DNA from 3 places in the Ureibacillus sp. GCM10028918 genome. Region 1 is predicted to be linked to each of the others. Evidence: predicted binding sites of a transcription regulator. Region 1 holds the regulator's gene; each other region holds the start of a gene.
The links. The regulator LexA, encoded in region 1, represses DNA repair genes until DNA is damaged. The targets are predictions, from matches to a motif close to CGAACATATGTTCG.
Positions count from the first base shown of each region.

Region 2: the regulator LexA is predicted to act here: its motif matches at 4,742-4,755, upstream of addB (helicase-exonuclease AddAB subunit AddB).
Region 3: the regulator LexA is predicted to act here: its motif matches at 1,942-1,955, upstream of recA (recombinase RecA).

Region 1 is NZ_JBHTFK010000005.1:223,176-231,437, forward strand. It holds gene tkt (transketolase) at 1-967, opposite strand, end outside; gene ACFQU5_RS04410 (DUF896 domain-containing protein) at 1,094-1,324, opposite strand; gene ACFQU5_RS04415 (NAD(P)-dependent alcohol dehydrogenase) at 1,575-2,615, opposite strand; gene ACFQU5_RS04420 (MerR family transcriptional regulator) at 2,959-3,363, shown strand; gene ACFQU5_RS04425 (YneB family resolvase-like protein) at 3,436-4,095, opposite strand; gene yneA (cell division suppressor protein YneA) at 4,092-4,430, opposite strand; gene lexA (transcriptional repressor LexA) at 4,601-5,221, shown strand; gene ACFQU5_RS04440 (gamma-glutamyl-gamma-aminobutyrate hydrolase family protein) at 5,353-6,084, opposite strand; gene ACFQU5_RS04445 (prepilin peptidase) at 6,218-6,970, opposite strand; gene ACFQU5_RS04450 (potassium transporter) at 7,073-7,816, opposite strand; gene ACFQU5_RS04455 (malate synthase) at 7,816-8,262, opposite strand, start outside.
Region 2 is NZ_JBHTFK010000005.1:721,026-729,287, forward strand. It holds gene addA (helicase-exonuclease AddAB subunit AddA) at 1-1,197, opposite strand, end outside; gene addB (helicase-exonuclease AddAB subunit AddB) at 1,178-4,699, opposite strand; gene ACFQU5_RS06700 (TVP38/TMEM64 family protein) at 4,873-5,523, opposite strand; gene ACFQU5_RS06705 (AzlC family ABC transporter permease) at 5,967-6,659, shown strand; gene ACFQU5_RS06710 (AzlD domain-containing protein) at 6,656-6,979, shown strand; gene ACFQU5_RS06715 (PDZ domain-containing protein) at 7,102-8,262, opposite strand, start outside.
Region 3 is NZ_JBHTFK010000005.1:375,075-383,336, reverse strand. It holds gene pgsA (CDP-diacylglycerol--glycerol-3-phosphate 3-phosphatidyltransferase) at 1-575, shown strand, start outside; gene ACFQU5_RS05095 (competence/damage-inducible protein A) at 588-1,841, shown strand; gene recA (recombinase RecA) at 2,145-3,212, shown strand; gene rny (ribonuclease Y) at 4,127-5,680, shown strand; gene ACFQU5_RS05080 (S-layer homology domain-containing protein) at 6,261-7,487, shown strand; gene ACFQU5_RS05075 (hypothetical protein) at 7,596-8,262, shown strand, end outside.

The sequences.
Region 1 (8,262 bases):
GGAATTCTGCTTTATAGCTTTCAAATTTCGCATTCCATTCTGCTTCTGATTGAACACCTTGTTTTTCTGCAGCTTCTTTGAAAATTGAATACACTTCTTCTGGTACTTGGAAAGGCTCATGTTCCCAACCGTAAGCTGTTTTCGTTAAGACCACTTCATCGGCACCAAGTGGAGCACCATGAGAATCCGCTTTACCGGATTTGTTTGGAGAACCAAAACCAATAACAGTTTTCACTTCAATTAATGTTGGTTTTCCTTCGGATTGTTTCGCTTTCTCGATTGCAGCATTCACTGCTTCTACTTCAGTCCCATCTGCTACATGGATGTAGTTCCAGCCATATGATTCGAAACGTTTTTGAACGTTTTCAGAGAAAGATTTTGCTAAATCCCCATCTAAAGAAATATCATTTGAATCGTATAACACGATTAATTTATCAAGTTGTAAGTGCCCAGCTAATGAAATGCTTTCCGCTGCTACACCTTCCATTAAATCGCCGTCTCCACAAAGTGCATACGTATAGTGGTCTACGATTTCATGACCTGGCTTATTATATGTAGCTGCTAGATGACGCTCAGCCATTGCCATACCAACGGACATCGCAATCCCTTGACCAAGAGGGCCAGTTGTTGCTTCCACTCCTACTGTATGACCAAACTCAGGATGTCCTGGTGTTTTAGAACCCCATTGGCGGAAGTTTTTAATTTCTTCGATATCTAGTCCATACCCACCTAAGTGAAGTAAGCTATATAGCAACATCGAACCATGACCAGCTGAAAGAACAAAGCGATCGCGGTTAACCCATTTTGGATTTTGAGGATTGTGACGTAATTGTTTTGTCCACAAAGTATAAGCCATTGGTGCTGCTCCCATTGGTAGACCTGGGTGACCAGAGTTCGCTTTTTCGATTGCGTCAATTGATAAAGTTCGGATTGCATTAATTGCTAAAAGATCAGCAGAGTGTGCCATTATGTGATATCCTTTCTCGCGCTTAATATTGTACTTTTACAGTTTAGACAAGATTTTCTAAGAAAACAATCCTATTCCAAGACATTTTTAGAATAGTGTCATACTTTTCTTTATTATGTCACATTATTAGTTTAATTTATTGCGCTGAATTTCTTTAATTTTATCTGGCGTCACGTCATTTCCAGTCGCATCGATAATTTGTACGTTTTCGATTGTACTACGGAAAGAAGAACGGAATGAATCCAAGTATTCTTTACGAAGATTTGTTCGTTCCTTTGCCTCAGCTTCTGTTAACTGTCCCTCTTTTGCTTTTTTTGATAGCTCATTAATTCGTTTGATTTTTTGTTCTGATAACATAATTTCTCACCTTTCTATTTCAATCATTTAATATGGAAGAATTTAGATATTGTGCTATAACCTATACTAAATGAAGATATTCAATACTTCAAAGGTAAGTAAAAATAGCAGGAAGTGCAAGTAATTCATCTCAATTGATAGATATGTATTGTGTAATGCCTAAGATTTTCCTGGGATATTTAATAGAAAAAGGACATTCAAAAAGTAAAACAGTTTGAATGTCCTCTCCTATCCTATCTATTATTAAATACTACATTGTACTAATATCAATGACAAATCGATATTTGACATCCGACGCTAAAACGCGTTCATAGGCTTCGTCAATTTGGTCGGCTGAAATAATTTCAATTTTGGAAGCAATATTGTGTTGTGCACAGAAATCTAACATTTCCTGTGTTTCACGAATGCCTCCGATCATAGAACCTGCAAATGAACGACGCTGACCAATAAGAGATTGTACATTGACTGATAGGGGCTCACCGGGCGCACCGACATTAACAAGTGTACCGTCTAATGTAAGTAATCTAAAGTACGCATTAATGTCAATTTGTGCACTAACCGTGTTAATGATCAAATCAAAATGACCTGCAAGTTTGTTAAATGTTTCAGAATCATTTGTCGCAAAGTAATGGTCAGCTCCCAATTCCAAACCGTCTTCCTTCTTGCTCAATGTTTGAGACAGAACAGTAACTTCAGCTCCCATTGCATGAGCAATCTGCACTGCCATATGGCCAAGACCACCCAGACCAACAACAGCTACTTTTTTACCTGGTCCTGCCCCCCATCGTTTTAATGGGGAAAATGTCGTAATACCAGCACAAAGTAATGGGGCTGCTTTATCTAGCTCAATATTATCTGGAATTCTAACTACAAAATTCTCAGTCACTACAATGTGAGTAGAATAGCCACCTTGAGTTGGTTCACCGTATTTGTCTACTCCAGCATAAGTAGGGACTTGTCCATTTAGACAATATTGTTCTTCTCCCTTAAAGCAATTTTCACAATCTCCGCAAGAGTCCACCATACATCCAACCCCAACACGGTCACCTATACGATACTTTGTAACCTCCGCACCTATATCTGTTACAATCCCAGCAATCTCGTGGCCAGGAACAAGTGGATAGTTTACAGCACCCCATTCACCATGAGCAGTGTGGATATCAGAATGGCAAATACCAGCATATTTAATTTCAATCAAAACATCATGCAAATCTAGGTCGCGTCGTGTAATTTCAGCAGCACGAAACGTTTTGTTTGGACCATCGATAGCTCTTGCTTTAGCAGTAATCATTAAAAATCCCTCCGATATAATTATGTCGACAAGAGAATAAATATTTATTGGCACTGTTGAATTGAATCTTATAAGGTGAGAATACCTTTTCTTCAATCACTCCCAAATATTCCCCGTACTAATATCTTAGTCCCTATAGTTAACTCTAGGTCAAGTATTTGTCTTAACTCATTTCGAGGAGCAAATTTTAAACAAACTTAATAAAATTAATTAATAATCAAATAGAATTAATTCTATTAAACTATTTAGTCAACTTTGAAATTAATTTTATAAAGTGATAAACTTTCCGTAATTCATAGAATAAACCCCTAAAAAATACTTTTATAAGAAAAGGTGATAAATGATGACAACATATTCTATTAGTGAAGTTGCAAAAGAATTAAATCTCACAGTATACACCTTGCGATACTACGACAAAGAGGGACTTATGCCTTTTGTTGAACGGACACCTAGTGGGACTAGAATATTCAAAGAAGAAGATATTGCATTTCTAAAAATCATACAATGTTTAAAATCAACTGGAATGCCTATAAGGGATATTAGAGAATTTATTGCTTGGTGCTTTGATGGCGACTCTACTCTACAACAAAGATATGATATGTTTTTAGACAGAAAAGCTAATGTAGAAGCACAAATGGAGGAACTTAGGAAAACACTCGAGGTAATTGAACATAAAACTTTATATTATAAAATTGCATTGGAAGCAGGTACGGAAGAGATTCATAAAGATCATAAAGTTTTGATATAAATATTATAGATGATGGGGCTAGTTCTTATTGTTCTAGCCCAATTACTTTGCAAAGGACGAATGGCCCAGAGTTCAGCCTTCAAGTCCCTCCATATATTCTATATATCTACGATGCACGGTTGCTTTACTTACTTGAAAATCTAGTCCTCTTAAAGTTGAAGCAATTTCTTGGAAGGTTAGTCCTTTTTCACGGAGTTTTACAATTTCTTCGATTGGTACCTCTATTCGTTCGCGCCCTTCATGATTATGCCGATTTTTAATATTCAACTCGGGGCGATAGCCATTATCTACAGCTCGTCTCATTCCTCTTTTAATTTTGGCATTGTGAATTTTTCGTTGATACTCTTCTACAATTGCTAAAATCTCAAGTAACATTGTATCCATCTCATTTAATGTTAAGGGTCCTGCATTATTTAAGGAATAAACGGTTGTCCCATTTTTATGCAGCAAATGCAAGACAGCCATTCGTGCATTACCGCGTCCCAAACGCGTTTCGTCTTGCACAAATAATACTGTTACATTTTTTTCCTTTATATAGTCCAGCATTTCAAGGAGTCCATCTCGTTCCACTTCATAACCACTATGTTGATCTTGGAAAATCTCTAAAACTTGAAAGTTCATTTCGCCCGCATAGCGGCGTAGTTCCTCTTCTTGCCGCACAAGGGATGTCTCTTGTGTATTTTTTTCTGTACTTACACGTGTATAGATGACTGCTTTGTTTTGTTTGCTCATTTATTCTTAACCGCTACCTCTACCGAATGAAGCTCTTCTTCACTCTTTAATTTTGCAATATGGATACTCTTTGAATTAACTGGAACCGTTAAGGCATGACCTGCCACAATATGTTCTCCAGTAAGACTATTCTCAGCTTTCACATGCTCGATCCACTCTTGTATTGTCATTTTACCACGATATTGTTCTGCTAATGTCCATAATGTATCGCCGTGCTGAATCTCAATTTGTTCGTATGTGTTTTTGCCATTATCAGTAATTAATAGAAATGCACCCATCACAAAGAAAGCAACGAATAACACCACAATATAAGTATTTTTTTGTAACCAGTTCATAAATTAAAACCTCTTTTCGAATAATTGTTTTGCGAATGTATGTTCCTAATTTAATACGAACACTTGTTTTTGTCAACACCAATTTCGAACCTATGTTTGCATTTCTGTTCATTCACTGATATACTATATGTAACTAATAGAGGTACATATTCACAAAAGAGGTGATAGAGTTGAAAAAAATATCAAAAAGACAAGAAGATATTTTAGCATTCATAAAAGAAGAGGTTCGTGCAAAAGGGTATCCGCCTTCTGTTCGTGAAATCGGGGAAGCAGTAGGTCTTGCCTCTAGTTCAACGGTACATGGACATTTAGCTCGTTTAGAGAGCAAAGGTTTAATTCGCCGAGACCCAACAAAGCCGCGCGCGATTGAAATATTAGATCAAGAAGAAGCAGCAATTCAAAAACAATCCGTTGTACATGTTCCTTTAGTAGGGAAAGTTACAGCAGGTCTACCTATTACAGCAATCGAAAATATCGAAGAATACTTCCCTCTACCAGATGCTTACGGTACAAGTGAAGAAAATCTATTCATGCTTGAAGTAATGGGAGAATCAATGATCGAGGCTGGGATATTAGATGGAGATTATGTCGTTGTCAAACATACGAACACTGCCAATAACGGGGAAATTGTAGTTGCAATGACTGAAGATGACGAAGCAACGGTAAAACGTTTCTTTAAAGAGAAAACGCATTTCCGTCTTCAACCTGAAAACTCAAGTATGGACCCAATCCTAGTAAATCAAGTAACGATTTTAGGTAAAGTAGTAGGGTTATATCGCAATATTCATTAAAAAAAGTTGTCTCGTTAGTCAATAGACTGTGAGACAACCTTTTTGTTTAAACGGGATATTTTTGTGCGCTTTATTTACATAAGGACTCTAAAATAACAAGATTTTCAGGTAAGAACTGCCTATTAGAGTAGCTATGAGACCACTGTTGCATTTTGCTGTTTATTAGCTACACACGCGTCGATAAACGACTTAAACAGATTTTTCGCATGTTCGTCCCCCGCGATCGCCATCTCCTCTGGATGCCATTGTACCCCAACACAATAAGGGTAATCTTTTATTTCAAAGGCTTCAATGATGCCGTCACTCGCCTTAGCGGTAATTTCGAAAATATCAGGCACTTTCTTCAATGCTTGATGATGGAATGAATTCACGGCAATTTTCTCTTTTCCGATACTTTCGTGTAGCTTACTGCCCTTGGTAATCTCGATATAGTGGGATGCTTCTTTTCTGCGAGCATTTTGTTTATGAAGGATTGGCGTATGCTCATACTGGGAATTGATATCTTGATAGAGTGTCCCGCCTAAAGCTACATTCAATAGCTGAATCCCGCGACAAATCCCGAAGATCGGCATCGTTTTCTTAAGAGCCGCTTCAGTCAGCTCAAGTTCCACTTCATCTCGTTCCAGCATAATATCGCCAATGTTAATGTGCGGCTCTTCATCAAAGAAATGCGGATGTACGTCTACCCCGCCTGTCAGCAGTAAACCATCGATTCCTTCCAACAGCTGCTCAGCATCACTTTCCACACCAAAAGGAATATTCACCGGAATTCCTCCCGCTTGAAGTACAGACTTCACATAGGCTTCATTAATACAATATTGTCCGTTGTTCGTTGTCATCGTAATACCGATAATTGGTTTCATTAAAAACCACCTCCATAATTCCTATAATAATAACTTGCTTTACAATATTCTAGCTTAACTTTGTTTTTCCTTTAAAATGTAAAAAAGAGTCGCCTCATACGAGAGAGACGGCCCAAGTGAATAAAAATATTAATCAAAATAAATTTGCATACCAGTCAAGTATTACTTCTCCGTAGAAATACACAATAATGGCTGCTAGAGCGATAGAGGGGCCAAATGGGACAGGAGTTTTTCTCCCTTGGTTGCGAATCTTCAGGACGATGATACCGACAATCATACCAATGAATGCTGATAGGAATAGTGTTAGCAACGTATTCAGAGTGCCTAAAACAAGGCCAATTAAAAAGAAGAGTTTAATATCTCCCCCACCCATCCCCCCATTAGAGACAACGGCAATAAGGTAAAGGATGCCAAAGCCAACTACTGCACCTAGCAAACTATCCCACCATGGGTCGATTGGCGAGAAAATGCGTCCTAATGCTAATAAAGGTAAGAAGAACAACAACACTTTATCTGGAATGAGCATATAAGCGAAGTCAGAAACTACTGTAATCATTAACAAGGAAATGAAAAGCAGGGCTACAGCCGTTTCAATTGTTAAGCCTAATTTCCAAACTGAGAACGAAAATAAAATCCCCGTAACAAGTTCCGTTAATAAATAAATCGGTGTTACTTTCGCATGACATGTACGGCATTTTCCTCGTAAAAATATGTAAGATAAAACAGGAATCAAATCTGGCAGCGTTAAACGACGCTGACAATTTGTGCAATGTGACGGTGGTGTTGAGATGGACTCCTTTTTAGGCACCCTTAAGCCAACTACATTAAAAAACGAACCAAATACAAGCCCAAAGATAAACGCAAATACAGTATAAGTAATCTCCAATTAACCGCACCTCCTACAAATAAATGGTCGGGACTCTATAAAGAATCCCGACAGGTTGATTGTTATTTCCAATACTTTTAATACTAATCGCCACAAATCAAATTATGACTCACCTTCACCTTCATAATAGAAGGTCGTTACCTGGATGGAAGCATTTAACGTTTCAGCTTCGGCTTCCACGAATTCGCCTTCTTCCCCTGGAAGTGAATAGCTAATCGAATCAATATGCATAATCCGTTTTAAATTTTCTATTTCCTCGATGAATTGCTGGATATTTTGGTTCTCGGATGCCTCGATTTCTAAGTTAAACGTGATGAGCTTTAGTTCTGGTGGAAGAGTCTGAGCAGCAATTTCTGATACAGGCGTTTCCACCGTTTCACCCGTTTCCTCCCCTTCAACTACTTCTGCATTTTCAGTTGTTTCGGCTTCATCTGTCTGACCTTCCGTAGCCTCGTCTGTTACAGCCTCTTCTTCAGGAACAGGGACAATATTTGATTCTGACACGAGAGCATCATAGCTATTAAATCCAATCGATGTAATACGAGTTTCAGTCACGAATTCAATCTCTTCCAAGTTTAACAATAACTGATCTATTTCACGAGATTGTGGCAATTTTTGACGTATTTCAAAAACATTAGATACTTCCGAAGTCCCTTCTTCTTCCAATGAAGCAATTTGACCTTGAAGTGTACTAATCTCCGTCTGCAAACCATTTATAGAGCCTTCCAGTGAATCAACGTGATCCTTTTTTGGCAACAGGATGTAATAATAGATTGCAAATAATAAAGCGGCTATTAATGCAATAAGTAATAATAAAGAAGAATTTTTATTACCAGAGAGCTTCATTATTGAACACCTCCAGTAGCTAAATAGGTTTCATTGATTAAGAGCGTGATTTCAACAGATTGTCTCGGAATGACATCGAAATCCGTTTCATCGTCTGTTCCAAGCTCTTCTCCTAGCCCAGAGCTTGTAATGGAAAGGACTTGTCCATCAATGAAATAAGAGCTATTGGATAGCCTTGAAACATAAGTCGATACATCACTTAACGTCTCAAAATCAATGGAGATTGAAACACTCTCAGGACTGAAAGTATAGTTACGTAAATAGGAATTACTCGGTTGCAGTCCTTGTATTTCATTGATTAATGGCGAAATTGGATAAGATACCATTTCTACAAATTGTAAGGACTGTTCTAAAGACCCTTCATTACCTGGTTGCAAAGTAGCTAAGTCTATATTTAATTGGTCACGTTGTGCAATAAGGTTTGATTCTTCTCTTTGCAATTCAAC
Region 2 (8,262 bases), 500 kb from region 1:
TGATGGATGTAATTCTCCATTCTCTTCGACTGTTAATATTTCAAGAGCGTAATGTTCTAAATCCGAAAAGTCCACAAGCCCTCTTTGAAGCTTTGCGGCTTTAAACTTCTCACTAAAGCTTTCCGTTAATTCGACTAATGTCTCAATAATCGGTGCCATCAATCGAATCTCTTGTAGCAGGCGTTCCGGTTTACGCAAGAAGAAAGATTCTTTAAGTTGTTTCACTACGTCTTTGGCTTGGTCTCTTTTCTTCTTCGCCTTTTTTTGAAGTTCCGGGTCACAGCTATCCTTTGGCATTCTTGCTAATGTAGACCATTTTAATTTGGCAAAGAAGTCATATGCTTGCTGCCAAGTTCCATGCGAAAGTATTCGTCTTGCTTCCTCAATTAATTCACTATCAAGTCGAGCCGTTTCTCCATAGTTATATGGACCATCTGGCTTCAAAGAATACTGACGGACTTCTTCGATATGTGCAAGAGCTTCTTCCAGACTAAACTTAATTGAATTTTTTAATGGTTCTATGAAGTCTAGCTCATCAATTGTAATATTTTCAGGTAAATCATATTGATTAGGTAAGGATTGTAACCATCTTGTTGGTTCTGGATGTACCCTTGACGTGTCATACAATTTATCAATTAATGTTTCGATTGCTTGGTCATCGCGATCTGATGTAAAGCTATCGACTAAACGATAAACTGCATTTACTTTCTCTTCATCCTTTTGGTCATAGGCCTCTTCCAGCACCTCTGCTAAAACATCATCACGCAATAAAGCAGATTCGCCATCATTGGCAATTCTAAAACCAGGGTCGATTTCAATAAGATAGGCATATTGGCGAACAATGGCTAAACAAAAGGAGTGCAGGGTAGAAATTTGAGCTTTGTTCACTAAGCTTAGCTGGCGTCGTAAATGCTGATTACCAGGATCCTTGGCAATCTCTTTTTCCAATGCTTCTGCCATACGATGCCGCATCTCGGCTGCCGAAGCATTTGTAAAGGTTACAACAAGAAGTTCATCAACATCTATGGGATTTTCACTCGAAATGACCTTTTCGATCATTCGGTTTATTAGTACTGCTGTTTTACCTGAACCAGCGGCTGCCGAAACAAGCGTGTCTTGTCCAGTAGCCCAGATCGCCTTCCATTGTTCATCTGTCCAGGTAACATCAGGTCGTTTTTCAGGAATTATCAGCCCCATTGTTCTTCATCTCCTCTCTTATTTTTGAAACAATGTTAATCGGTTTGTCTGCCTGTAGTTGATGGTAGAATTGCTCCTGGTCGGTTGTGTCAAATTGACATACTGATTTAAAACTACAGAAGTCACAGGCTGTACGTCCTTTTAAACGATATGGCTGAATCCCCGTTTCACCGCTTAAAATACCCTCTCCCGCTACTTTATGTTTATGTCGAACGTATTGTTTAATCTGGCCCATTTCACTAGGTTGTACAATGCTGGAAAAATGAGTGGATGCAGTGCCATCTTTATTTATTTGTACTGGAACAATTTTTGACTTTCCGTCAATCTCCAACTCCTCGTCCATTGCAATTAACGATTCCGTATTTTCGGATAGAAGCCCCTTCATGCGATACTTCCTTAAACGTTCCAACTCAAGTGTTACCTCATCTACTTCTTGCTCCATTTTCAAGATGGGATTATGGACATGCACATACAATACGCCCGCTGGATCCACATCTCCATCAAACCAAACATCCGAATTTTCAACGGCGACATCTAAATACGTTAATAGCTGTAGTGAAATCCCATGATAGACCTCATTTAAATCCAGGTCACGACTAGAAGATTTATAGTCAATGACACGCAGATAAGATTTATCTCCAATTTTCGCACGATCAATTCGATCGATACGACCTTGAATGCGCATTTTTTTTCCGCCCGACAAATCAATTTCTAATGGTGGCAGTTTTTCATTAGGACCAAATGCCGCTTCAATCGCAACCGGCTTAAAGAAGGAATTTTTAGCATGCTGGGATAGTGCCATCATCGTTCTTTCTACAATTCTCATTAATTTTCGTTGTATATAACGATAGCGAGCACTACTTAATAAAATTTGATGTGAAAAAACGGGTACGATATGTTCAACTGCTTGTCGAGCAAGCTGGCTGCATTGCACTTTCGATAATTTATTCCACTGTAAATTTAAACGTTCTGTTTCAAGCGTGATCCATTTCAATGCCTCATGGAATAAATCACCCATTGCAAAGTTTTCAAGTCGGTAAACTGCCCTTTCTTCTAATCTCAAGCCATAGGTCGAAAAATGTGAAAAAGGACAGCGATAAAACTTTTCGACGCGAGACACACTCGAAGTTAACTCGGTTCCGTATAAGCTTTCGGTTACTTCAGCTGTTAGTTTTTCTGCAACATTTTTCTTTACCAGTGGTCTCATGACAGCTTGCAGGGCATACTTCCACTCATGATCTTGTTCATAAAATGCCTTTAACGCCATCCATTCTGGTGCTAACTGCTGGGAATACTCCGCCTGTCGTAATTGCATCATTAAATAGGCTAATGAAGTTCTAGGATGCTGCATGTAAGAAAGTGCTTTACTTGAATCTAGTTCTTCAATCGGATCATTCAGTACTCGGGTATGTGGACATGTTTTGACTCCATCCACCTCGAACAGCTTATGCAAACGATTAATATAGAGAGAAGGCAGTAAAGCTTTACTTTCTTCATCTGAACTAGAATAAGTGACATATAATCTGTCAGTTGGAGAAGAAAAAGCACGATAAATTAATAAAGATTCTTGTAAAAGACGATGTTTGGAAGTAGGTGATAACTCGGTATCTATTTCTGCAAACCAACCTCTTTCTACATCAGTTATTAATCCTTCATAATCCATACGCATCGGATACACACCATCATTTACGCCAATGACAAACACGGTCTTTTTGTTATCAAATCGGGAAAATTCAACTGTTGAAACCGTTACTTCGTCTACTGAAGGTGGAATTTTAGAAAAATGTAGCGTATCAAAACCTTCATCCAATATTTGTGCGGCTTCCTCAAGTGTCAGTTTTTGATCACCAAACAGAAGGGCAAATTGTTCTAAAACATTGATCCAACGATTCCAAGCTTGGTCATGTTCACTGGCGCCATGCAGGTCTTGCTCTTGTAATTCAGTACTTTTTAATTCCTGCAATTTCTCGTAAACTTTCAACTCATCTATGCAGCTATAGAGTGCCGTAGCGATTTCTCGACCAGTTTGTGCCTTCTTTAATTTTTCTTGAAGTCTTTCCAAGGGCGCCTTGATGATTTCTCTCATTTCATCTATTAGTTTTTGCATTTCAATTTCTTCATCGGTTTGTTTTTTAGAGTAAAATTCTAAACCACGATATTTTTTGTAAAACCATCTGGAATCCTCAAACCACCGATAACCATAAATTCCCTGCGCGATAATAAAGTTTTCAAAGAGGTCAGCCTTTTCTCGCATTGCTTTCAAATCACTTTTTAACGGAAAGAACAAATCCGTTTTTACGCTTCTAAAAACTGGCTCGTACTGCCAATTTGACGTCACCACTTCCAAAATTGATCGACTAAATTCAATTAATGGATGATGCAGCATTGTCTTTTTTTCATTTGTAAAAGTAGGGATATCATATTGAGCAAAAATGGTTTGAATTAATGGATCGTATATATCCGATTGCCGATACATAATCCCGATATCCCGGTATCGCATTCCTTCATCTTTTACAATTCGACATATTTCCCGGGCAATTGCATGTATCTCTGCTCGTCGGTTCGCACCTTCAATTATCTGCACATAGCCATCCGCTTGAATTGGTGCTGCAACTGCTTTATGAAATTGCTCTTCAACATGCTGTAAATCATGATTATGAAAACGATAATTATTTTCTAAATGAATAAGAGGTTCAACTTCAATTTGAAATTTATATGCTTCCTGAAGTAATTTATCGTACATAACAGCCGGTCGATAAAATACAGCTTGGTCATCATACTTGTCGTTAGGATCCTCAAAAGGCAGAATGACTGTCACTCTTTTAGCTAACGACATCAACTGTTTAACAATTTCAAACTCTCTTACTGTGAAGGCTGTAAAACCATCAATATAAATATGTGCTTCTCTTATATTTTGTGAGTTTTGGAGTTGTTCAAGCAGGACTGGATAGTACCCTTCACTATCAACAAATCCATCCCCTAGTACTTCTTCTAATTTTGTTAAAATCAACTGTAAATCTTTTGCTTTAGCGATTAACGTATTGGGAGCTGATGTATCTTCTAATTTGCTGATTGCTTCATTTAAAGTCTCACTGTCAATGTTATATTGGCTAAACTCTTTTATAAGCAGCTCAATTTCCTTTGTAAATCCACGTTTATCCGCCGCTTGACGGAATAATGAAAATTGCTCTTTATTTTCTGCAAGCAAACGACGAATGAGCATTCGATAACCAATTTTATCGATTTGTTCCTTCGCTATTCCACCTGTTTCCTGTAAGATATACCACGCTAAGCGCTTAAACGTCATAACCTGAGCTCGAATAATTCCTTCTATGTCATATTGATTAGTGAGTACATATTCTGCCTGGTACGACATTTGGTCCGGAACGATTAAGTAAATCTGGGAGCCTAAAGGTCGTTCCTTTAATTCTTTTACGATTTCCTGGTGTATTAAAGTAGACTTTCCTGTACCGGCTCGTCCACTTATGACTCGTAACGACATGACGTTCCCTTCTTTCCTTGGAATTATTACATCTATTATAACAGAATATACGTTCGTTTCATTACTATCCACTACTTTAAAATCTATTAGTAATTGTATAAAAATGAACGTTATCTATCTATTATAATAACTTTTTTATCATAACTATCGTTTTTTGAATTAAAAAAGAGCGATCATAGTAATCGCTCCTTCTTAACAGACATTTTCATCTTTTTTTTATCCGCTTCTGCTCTTAAGTCTTTCTCAACTTTTTTATTTAAATGTTTTTCGATTGCCTTACCAACAACCCATAATAGGAAAATCCCCACACCTGCAAAAATTAATTTAATGGGGTCTGTTAAGAGCGCCTTTAAGTCATAGCCAAGTACGCTCATACTCGCAATCATGACGAATTTACCTGCCATAATAGCAATCAAATAATACTTTTTCTTGATATTAGAAAGACCCGCTACGATATTCACAAGGACCGATGGTGTGAAAGGAAAACAAAGTAGGATGAACAACGGGCTTAACCCTCTCATATCAACCCATTTGATCAGTTTTTGCACCTTTTCCTTCCCTATAAAAACTTGAAGCCGTGGATGTCTGCCAAATCTCCGGACAAGTAAGAAAACAACATAGGAGCCAAGTACGGTTCCTATCCATGACAGCAAAAACCCTATCCATAACCCATAGGAGCTTGCATTAGCAACAACAATCACTACTAATGGAAGGAATGGAAGAAAGGCCTCAATGAATGGAAGCAAAATACCAATTAGCGGTCCAAGTGTCCGATAATGTGCTGCTAAATTTTCAATATTTTCTACTGTAAAAAAATCGTTCACATGTTCCACCTCCAGCTATTATGGACTAATGATTGCATATACTTATCAGCTTTATAAAGCCTGCTCCTTGTCTGAAACCATCGCATACCTCGGGAAAATTTATTGTTACTATCTTTTGCAAGATTATCCAAAATTAAACCGTTAATTCGATATTATTGCTACTCTTTTTATCTTTCTATTCCCAAAAAAAACGGTCTTCAAATGAAATCTACCAATATTTTTTATATGATTTTAATATAGTAGAATGGATTTTTAAAGTAATATCACTAATCTGACATAAATAACGGTATAAGTTGTATTTAGTTCCTATTTTCTTGAAATACAGATTTACTTTACATGGAAGTCTTTATTAATGTTACTATTTTAGTAAATAACAAGACTGAATTTTTTCTAGAAAGGAATAAACGAAATTGAGTACCCACTTAAATTTAAACGAGTCAACGATGACAACCGATTCATTCTCACAAGGAATTAAAGATTGTATTCCAACCCTATTAGGCTATATTAGCATCGGCATAGCTTTCGGTGTGATTGGTATCACTTCAAACCTTTCAGTGCTTGAGATTTTTCTCTTATCCGTACTTGTCTATGCCGGATCTGCACAATTTATTTTTTGCGGTTTATATGTAGCAGGTGCACCATTTTCGGTCATTATTATTACAACTTTTGTCGTGAATTTACGTCATTTTCTAATGTCTCTTACGGTCGCTCCTCATTTAACACGATATTCACCGCTGCGTAATATTGGTTTTGGTACATTATTAACCGATGAAACATTTGGTGTCGCTGTTACAAAGGTGATGAAGGATAAACATCTAGGCGGCAATTGGATGGACGGTTTGAACCTAACTGCTTACCTTGCGTGGATTGCATCATGTACGGTTGGAGGAATAATTGGCAAATGGTTGCCAAATGCAGAAGACTGGGGATTAGACTTTGCCCTTCTCGCTATGTTTAGTGCATTGCTAGTGCTGAACTTAAGTAGTGTCGGGAAAAGCAAACTCATGCACTACTTAAAGTTAATCGCATTGATGGCTATCCTTCTGTATGCTTTTTTATATTTCTTGCCGGGGCACTTAGCAGTACTAATTGCAACAATGATTGTTGCTACGATTGGGGTGGCAACAGAAAAATGAGTATATCATTAGAAATGTTATTATTGATGCTCGGTTGTGCTCTTGTCACTTGGATTCCACGAGTCACCCCTTTTATGTTAGTTCGAAACATACAATTACCGGACGTCGTGCTGCGTTGGTTAGCTTACATACCTGTCTGTATTCTGAGTGCTCTTGTGTTAGAATCACTTTTTCACGCAGAAGGAAATTTCGTGACCTTTGATTGGCTAAACTTAGCAGCTTTTGTTCCTACTCTAATCGTAGCCATCTGGACAAAAAGCTTGTCCAAAACTGTTATCGTCGGAGTAGTTACGATGGCGATTTTGAGGTTAATCATTTAGGTGACTTATTCTTGTACAATAGGCATATTTCAATTAAAGCACTTCAATAATCATCACAAAATCTAAAAGAGCGAAGACGTTTTATAGTCCTCGCTCTTTTTATTCAATCGATATAGTTATTACTATTCTGCCACTAACAGCCCAATACGATGGTGATCACCGTGATAGACAACATGTTGGGTTAACCGAACTTCATTTTGATGGTTCAGGACTTCCAAGCGACAATGCGCAGCATTAATTTGCAATGCTTCATACAACTCCCGTTCACTATGAACCTCTACACCATTCACTTTTCGTATAATTTCCCCGACATCCAGCCCCATCTTTTCTGCCGGCGAATTAGGCAATACACCTGCAATCATGACACCACTTGATTTCGCGGATACTGCATAAACATCCTTCTGTTCACGCGCTACAAAACGAATAGCAATGCATATTCGTGCAACTAGACCGGTGATTAGCATCACATATCCTACAAATGGAACAAAATAAGCAACAAGTCCACCAATGATGACTAATTCCCCTAAAATAATAACGGCACGACCGATTTTCGGATATAAATAAACCGGTAAAGTATGTCGACTCATCTGTTGGAAACCTATAATCATTGGAAATAGAACAAGAGAAAACTGTACAGAATCCAAAGAAATTTGTGGCCACCATGGGAAATAAGCATCGATTACATTCCCTGGAATGACAAAAAAGATCGGCAGCACCCAAATTTTCTTACTTAAAAAGGCTACAGCTTTCAATCCTCTTTTAGAGCTTTCCACAATTGGCGACGCATATTGAGCACCGTATTTACGAATTAGCATTCCTTCTGCAACCAGTAATAATCCTGCTAGTACTGCCACTGTTACGGCTAAGCCTTTATTCGTACTCACACCATTAATTTCTATTCCCAATAAGTTGATGGACACATTAAAATGGTTAAATAAGAAAAGTGTCACAAAACTTAATGTGAATAGTATAATCGGCGAAAGAAAATGAAAGACGTAAATAATAAGTGCGATGAAGCTGATAATTGTCGCAACATATAAAAATTGAATTGGCAATGTTAATCCAAAGCCGATTGAAAGAATGGAAATACATAAGGAAATAAGTATTCCTTCCTTCAATAACCCTATCGCTTCAGACCATCCCCATAAAATACGAATATGGAAAAACTTTCTTTCCCTTTTTACTCGACGATAGCCTAAATAGATAGCCATGATTATTGCTATATAAAAAATTGGATTCATAAATAATCGTCCAATTGCTCTAGCAACCTCTATTAATATTTC
Region 3 (8,262 bases), 150 kb from region 1:
ATATACCGAATAAGATTACAGTCTCGAGAATACTACTAATTCCAGTGTTTGTGATTGTAATACTATTTGACTTTGGATGGGGAAATATGAATTTCCTGGGAGCAGATATGCCGGTCAATCACTTTATAGCGGGGTTAATCTTTATCATTGCTTCCTGTACGGATTGGGTTGATGGCTATTATGCCCGCAAATACAACCTTGTCACGAACTTAGGGAAGTTCCTTGACCCATTGGCAGACAAACTATTAGTGGCGGCTGCTTTTATCATCCTGGTAGAGCTTGGCATGGCCCCATCCTGGATCATTATTATTATTTTGAGCCGTGAATTTGCGGTTACAGGTTTACGTGCAATTTTAGCAGGTGAAGGTGAAATTGTTGCTGCAAGCCAACTTGGGAAAATCAAAACTTGGGCACAAATTGTTGCGATTTCAGCACTTCTTCTTCACAATACTATTTTCACTATGATCAACATACCATTTGATATGATTGCTCTTTATATCGCATTAATCTTTACTGTATGGTCTGGATGGGAATATTTCTATCTAAATCGTCGTGTCTTTGTAAACTCGAAATAAGGGGGGAAGTACATGAATGCTGAAATCATTGCTGTTGGCTCGGAGTTGCTCCTTGGGCAAATTGCCAATACAAATGCAAAATTTATCTCTACGCAATTATCTGAGCTAGGCATCAATGTTTTTTATCATACGGTAGTAGGGGATAATGCGGCACGTTTAAAGAGTGCAATCGAGATTGCCGAGTCTCGCGCAGATTTAATCATTTTTTCCGGAGGCCTTGGACCGACAAAGGATGATTTAACAAAAGAAACGATTGCAGCGCATCTCGACTTGCCTTTAGTGTTCGACGATGTGGCCTTATCCTTCATTGAACAATTTTTTGCAGCAAGAGGTCGCGGTATGACTGAAAACAACCGGAAGCAGGCACTGATCCTTGACGGCAGTAAAATACTAGCCAATCATCACGGCATGGCACCCGGAATGTTTTTAGAGAAGAATGGACACACCTACATACTGCTTCCTGGGCCGCCAAAAGAGTTGGAGCCTATGTTCCAATTTGAAGCAAAACCAAAACTTGCGGCACTATTGAATGCCGGCAGTGTAATTCAATCCCATGTGCTGCGTTTTTATGGGATTGGGGAAGCCGAGCTTGAAGTACGTGTGCAAGACATACTAGATAGCCAAACAAATCCAACAGTCGCACCACTTGCCAGTGATGGAGAAGTTACACTTCGAATCACCGCGGGGGCACAAGATGTTGAGGAAGCTTGGAAACTCATTAAAGAGAAGGAAGCTGAAATTTTAGCAATCGTAGGCGAGTACCACTACGGCTATAATGACGATTCTTTGGCATCTAAGTTGGTGGAAATGCTCAAGCATAACAATTTATCGATTTCTGCAGCAGAAAGCTTAACAGCCGGGCTCTTCCAATCTGAGCTTGCAGAAATTCCAGGTGTGGGATGCAGCTTGGTAGGTGGTGTTGTAACCTACACGCCAGAAGCGAAAATGAGTCAGTTGGGCATTGAAAAATCTCTGCTGGATGAATACGGGATTGTAAGCAGTGAATGTGCCGGTGCGATGGCTTCTAAAGTACGTGAGAAGTTTGGCACTGATATCGGGGTTGGCCTGACGGGTGCAGCAGGACCAGATCCTCATGACGGACAAATGCCGGGAACAATCTGGCTTGGTTTTAGTTTTGGCGATTCGGAAATCACTCACAAGCTCCAGCTGCAAGGAATGCGTAATACGAATCGTATTCGCACGGTAAAATTTGCATGCAGCTATTTAATGCGCTTGCTTGTTGAGAATGGCTATAAAAAGATATAATATAATAGAGTAGTATTACTTTTAATAGAAGTGTTGCTAGTTTATAAATGTAGAAATTTGGGCTATGAAAATAGCTCAAATTTTTATTTTGCCCCAAAAACGAAAATATGTTCGCTTTTTTCTTGAAACTTGTCTCAAAAAGAAGTATAGTAGAGACATAAGAAAAAGAGAAAATACTTCATTCATTTCTAGCAGATTATCAGTTTTGTTAGGAAGTAGTGTGAAGTAAGAATTTTGGGGATTGAGCAATCAAGCCACTGTGAATTTTGATAATAATTTTTTTATATATAAGGAGGAAATATTTTGAGTAATGATCGTAAAGCTGCCTTAGATATGGCGTTAAAGCAAATTGAAAAGCAATTCGGTAAAGGCTCTATTATGAAGCTGGGTGAACAATCAGATCGCCAAATGGAGACTTCTTCAAGTGGTTCATTAGCAATCGATGCAGCATTGGGTGTCGGTGGTTATCCAAGAGGACGTATCGTAGAAATCTACGGTCCGGAATCATCAGGTAAAACAACTGTAGCCCTGCATGCCATCGCTGAAATACAAGCAAAAGGCGGACAAGCTGCATTTATCGATGCGGAGCACGCACTAGATCCAGTTTACGCACAAAAATTAGGCGTTAACATTGATGAGTTATTACTTTCTCAACCAGACACTGGTGAGCAAGCATTAGAAATCGCGGAAGCATTAGTACGCAGTGGTGCGATCGACATTATCGTAATCGACTCAGTTGCTGCCCTAGTACCAAAAGCAGAAATTGAAGGCGAAATGGGTGACTCTCACATGGGTCTGCAAGCTCGTTTAATGTCTCAAGCATTACGTAAACTATCAGGGATCATTAACAAATCTAATACACTAGCAATCTTCATCAACCAAGTACGTGAAAAAATCGGTGTTATGTTCGGTAACCCTGAAACAACTACTGGTGGACGTGCACTTAAATTCTACGCGTCAATTCGTCTTGAAGTACGTCGTGCTGAAACAATCAAACAAGGCACTGAAATGATCGGGAACAAAACAAAAATTAAAGTCGTGAAAAACAAAGTGGCACCGCCATTCCGTACGGCAGAAGTAGACATCATGTACGGTGAGGGGATTTCAAAAGAAGGAGAAATCGTCGACATTGGTGCAGAACTGGATATCATCCAAAAAAGCGGCTCTTGGTACGCTTATGACGGCGAACGCATTGGACAAGGTAGAGAAAATGCAAAAGCCTTCTTAAAAGCAAACCCAGAAATCCGCGATAAAGTATCGAACCAAATCCGCGAATCTTACGGCATGACAGCAAACTCTTACACAATCGGCGCTCATGACGAAGAAGAAGAAATGGACAAAGAACTAGCTTTATTGCTAGATGAAGAATAGGATTACCAATACTAGCCCGTCCCAACTTTTGGGGCGGGTTTTATTGTAGTTTTTTTTAAAAGAGTTGAGGTAGTAGAGAGTAAGAAATTCTAGGGATTTCTAAGTAAGTTAGAGTGATATAAATTTTTGACTTCTAATTGAAACTTGTTACAAGAATTGACTTGGCGGGTTTCTTCAAAAAGGTGGAAGATAAAATTTAGAGGTGGCAAGATTTTTATGGAAGGTGGCTGGATTCTGAGAAACAATTAATTTAAAGATACTCTTCCTCTATGAATTGTACTTATCAATTATTTAGTAACAAGTCTCTATGTCTTGAACTTTCAATACCCTAATAATATTTTGAAAAATTATTGATGCTTATAATGAAGCACAATTCCTTCGATGCGATTTAAATACAAACTCTTGTCTCCAACACTTACTTTAAACCCATGCAAACACGTTCCCGAACCTTTACACTACTACCGTAAACGGCTTAAAAACTTCACCGTTTTATTCCCAATCCATCCGAAATTATGCGTAAATTATTAAAATTGATTAAAATTAATTAATTTTGCCAATAATAGTTAGAAATATCTTTTTAGTCAGGTATTTTTAAAAAAATAGTAAATCATTAGACTCTCGCAATAGTTAGAAAGTTAAAACTAAAGTCTTATATGTGGAATGATGACTACTTCTAGATGCTTACATTATTTGGCCTCATCTCGTGGGAATCCTTGACATTACTAGGCCTGCACTATACAATTAAAATTGTATAATTTCTAAATTTTGAAATGAAATAGGCAGTATGTTGAAAGTGTAAGTTTTGTTAACAAAAGATTATCAAATCGGTATGAATTTGGTATATTGAAAAACTTTAGTCAATATATGGGCCGACTGAAAATGAAACGAATATAGCAAGAGGAGGTGTTCGAATGATGGAATACATTATCTCCGCTTTGCTTGGACTCATCATCGGTGGCGCTGTTATCTATTTCTATATGAAAAAGGTGAACGAATCAAAAGTAAATGGTGCGAAAAATTCAGCTGAGCTAATCATAGATGAAGCTAAGCGAGAAGCGGAAGCGCTGAAAAAAGAAGCACTACTTGAAGCAAAAGATGAAACTCACAAAATTCGAACTGAAGCAGAAAAAGACATCCGTGAACGCCGGGCAGAGCTTCAGAAACAAGAAAACCGGTTATTGCAAAGAGAAGAAAATCTTGATCGCAAGGATGATGCTCTGAACAAGAGAGAATCAGGCTTAGAGCGAAAAGAAGAGGCTCTAACTGAGAGACAACAGCATATTGAACAGATGGAAAGTAAAGTGGAAGAGCTGGTACGCGAACAAACGTTAGAGCTTGAACGTATCGCTGCATTAACTCGCGAAGAAGCGAAAGGAATCATCTTAAAAGAAGTTGAGAATGAACTTTCAACTGACATTGCGGTGATGACAAAAGAAGCAGAGACGCGTGCAAAAGAAGAATCCGACAAGAAAGCTCGTGAGATATTATCACTTGCACTACAACGTTTTGCAGCAGATCACGTTGCTGAAACAACGGTATCTGTGGTCAACTTGCCGAATGACGAAATGAAAGGCCGTATCATCGGTCGTGAAGGGCGTAACATTCGAACACTGGAAACGCTGACGGGTATCGATTTAATTATTGATGATACACCAGAAGCAGTCATCCTTTCAGGATTTGATCCAATCCGTCGTGAAACTGCACGTCTTGCGCTTGAAAAATTAGTACAAGATGGACGAATTCATCCAGCTCGTATTGAAGAAATGGTGGAGAAATCGCGCCGTGAAATGGACGAGCAAATTCGTGAGACGGGTGAGCAAACAACGTTTGAAGTTGGAATTCACAATTTACATCCTGACTTAATGAAAATCCTGGGCCGTATGAAGTATCGTACAAGCTATGGACAAAACGTATTAAAACATTCAATTGAAGTAGCACATCTATCAGGACTATTAGCTGCAGAGCTAGGGGAAGATGTAACATTAGCAAGACGCGCGGGCTTGCTTCATGATATCGGGAAAGCAATTGACCATGAAGTAGAAGGTAGCCACGTAGAAATCGGTGTTGAGCTTGCCACGAAATATAAAGAGCATCCTGTTGTTATTAACAGTATTGCCTCTCACCATGGCGACACTGAAGCTACATCCGTGATTGCAGTAATTGTTGCAGCTGCCGATGCCTTATCAGCAGCAAGACCTGGTGCACGTAGCGAAACACTTGAAAACTACATTCGTCGTTTAGAAAAACTGGAAGAGATTTCAGAAAGCTACGATGGAGTAGAAAAATCATTTGCAATCCAAGCAGGACGTGAAATTCGAATCATCGTTCAACCTGAGAAAATTGACGATTTGGCTTCACATCGTTTAGCGAGAGACATCCGCAAGCGAATTGAAGAAGAACTCGATTATCCTGGTCACATCAAAGTAACGGTTATCCGCGAAACACGTTCAGTAGAATACGCTAAATAAGAATAAACCCAGCTTGTAGACAAATTTTGTCTGCAAGCTTTTTTTCTCAAATATTTATAGAAAATATATATTATATAAAGTTAAATGCTTCCAGGGTACTATGCATATATTTCATGTAAAGATAATCAGTAGGAAAAAGAAATTGGCAGCAGAAGGAAAATCAAACAAAGTTTTAACAAATAGTATAGTGAAAAACTTGTTAGATTTGGACAATATCAGTGTTCCTCATGGAGTATCGAAAGACCGGTAGCCATTCCAAAAGGACAGTATCATGTTAAAGAATAATAGAATTTAGGAAAGAGGATTTTTGCAATATGCAAAAATCCTCTTTTTTCATTATACAAAAATAATTTTCCAGACAAATATACTATTTGAAATTTAGGTAAAAGAAACTAGTTTCGCCATAATATGACAGGGTACAAAAGGAAGGGTTATGAAATTTCAAAAAATTAAGAATATCAAAACAAAGGGAGTGGGGGTCTATCTTCTCTTAATCTATTATGGAGATTTACATTTTTAGAACTTCAAAGAAATTATTTGCAAAAGGAACAAATAAAACATCGCTTTCAGGGAGGATATTATGAAGAAAAAAACGAGTAAAAAGTTATTTAACATTGCAATGGCATCCGCGATGGCGACAGGTGCAGTCGTTGCTCTTGCACCAGCAGCTACAGAAGCGGCACCAACCTTCACAGACGTTAACGTCAACAGCACCCATTACTCGTCCATCATGGATTTATCAGGGCGCGGCATCATTAATGGTTATCCAGATGGAACATTCAGATCAAAATCACCAATCCAGCGCAACCATGCAGCATCGATTCTAGCGAATCTATTGAATTTGGACACAGTGAATGTGACAGATCCTGGCTTTAAAGATGTTCCACGCAACTATCCATACTACGGATCAATCGCAGCGCTGGAGAATTCGGGTGTTGTAAACGGCTACCAAGACGGCACGTATGGTAATAAAAAATCATTAACACGTGGTGAAATGGCTGCAATCATTGTAAGAGCGTTTGATTTAGGTGGAGCTGTCAATACACCATTCAGGGATATTGCAAACAGCCCTTACAAACAGGCGATCGAAATTTTATTTGCCAATGACGTAGCAAAAGGAACAAGTGTCACAACGTTCAACCCGAAAGCCTTAGTAACGCGAGGCGAATTCGCATCGTTTGTGGTTAGAGCGGAATTAGCAAACCTAGCATCGGAAACACCAGCACCATCAGAACCTACACCAACTGAACCAACAAATCCGACACCAACAGAACCGACAACGCCGACAGAGCCAACAACACCGTCGAATCCAACGCCAACGGAGCCAACTACACCATCAGAACCTACTGATGCAGAACTAAAAGAACAATTCGTTGATGGATTAGAAGTTGGTATTGCGCTTGCTAATAATTCAAGTGTCGGGCAGTATTTAACGGCTACAGAGCCAACTTTGAGTAATGGAGAATACAATATCGGCATCGCTATTAAAGACGCTGGTGCTGACATTTCTGTCTTGCAAGATGTGATTAATCAAATTCTGGTTTCCAATAGTGAAGTTATAGAAGGTGCCGAAGAATTTGTACCATCCCCAACGAGAATAAAATTTGGTGATGCGCCAGAGGTTGAGGCTACAGAAGCGAATTTAGCTAATATAGTGGAACAAGTAGTTTCCAATACTGAAATTAGTACTTTAGGTGACCTAGCTGGAAAAAATGTAGACTTAAAAGTTTGGGTTGATGATGCTGGAACTGAGCCATTAACATTCAACCTTACTTTCAATCAATCAACGAATCAATCAGAACAATGAAGTAATTAAACAATAAAATAGATTCCCCAGAACACTGTTAGTACTGGGGAATTTAATGAAGCACTCAATTTACCATCAATTAGGAATTGGAGGATTTAAATCACTGTCATGAAAAAGTCGCATAAAAAAAAGTCAAAGAAAAAATGGTTAATAACAAGCTTGGTCCTTATATTGCTTCTTGTTGTTGGTGTTGGCGGGTATACGCTATATGAATTTAAATTTAAATCCTATGATGTAGCCGATGAAAAGGTTGATGATATTGTGGAAGACAATTATATCATCAAGCTTCCGGATGGAACGGAAATCACGCTTGATTCTAAGGGGGATATCGTAAACGAATCGTCTGGCCAAGTAGCGATGAATGATGAAGACATTAAGACTTCAGTAGATACAACAACAGGAAAAATGGATGAGCCAACTAACAATAATGAAGGTACTGCTGCAGTCGGCAATAATGCTTCGTCGGGTACAAAAGGTACTTCCACGAGCGGGAATTCAGAAAACGGCATAAGTACAAATAACTCAGTAGGTCAAAAACCAACTGTAAAATCAATTAAAGATAAATATCGTTCGTCATTAGAAGCTTTGCAGATACAGGCATCTACTCGTATTAACGGTCTGATTGGAAATGCCAAATCAGAATATGCACAAAAAAGGGCGACGGGTGAAAGTATCAGTGTTGGCTATTTTTATAATAAATATATGGGAGCGGCGGATAGTCTGGAAGCAAGTACTGATGCAGCATTCAACAGCCTGATTACGATTATCGAGAATG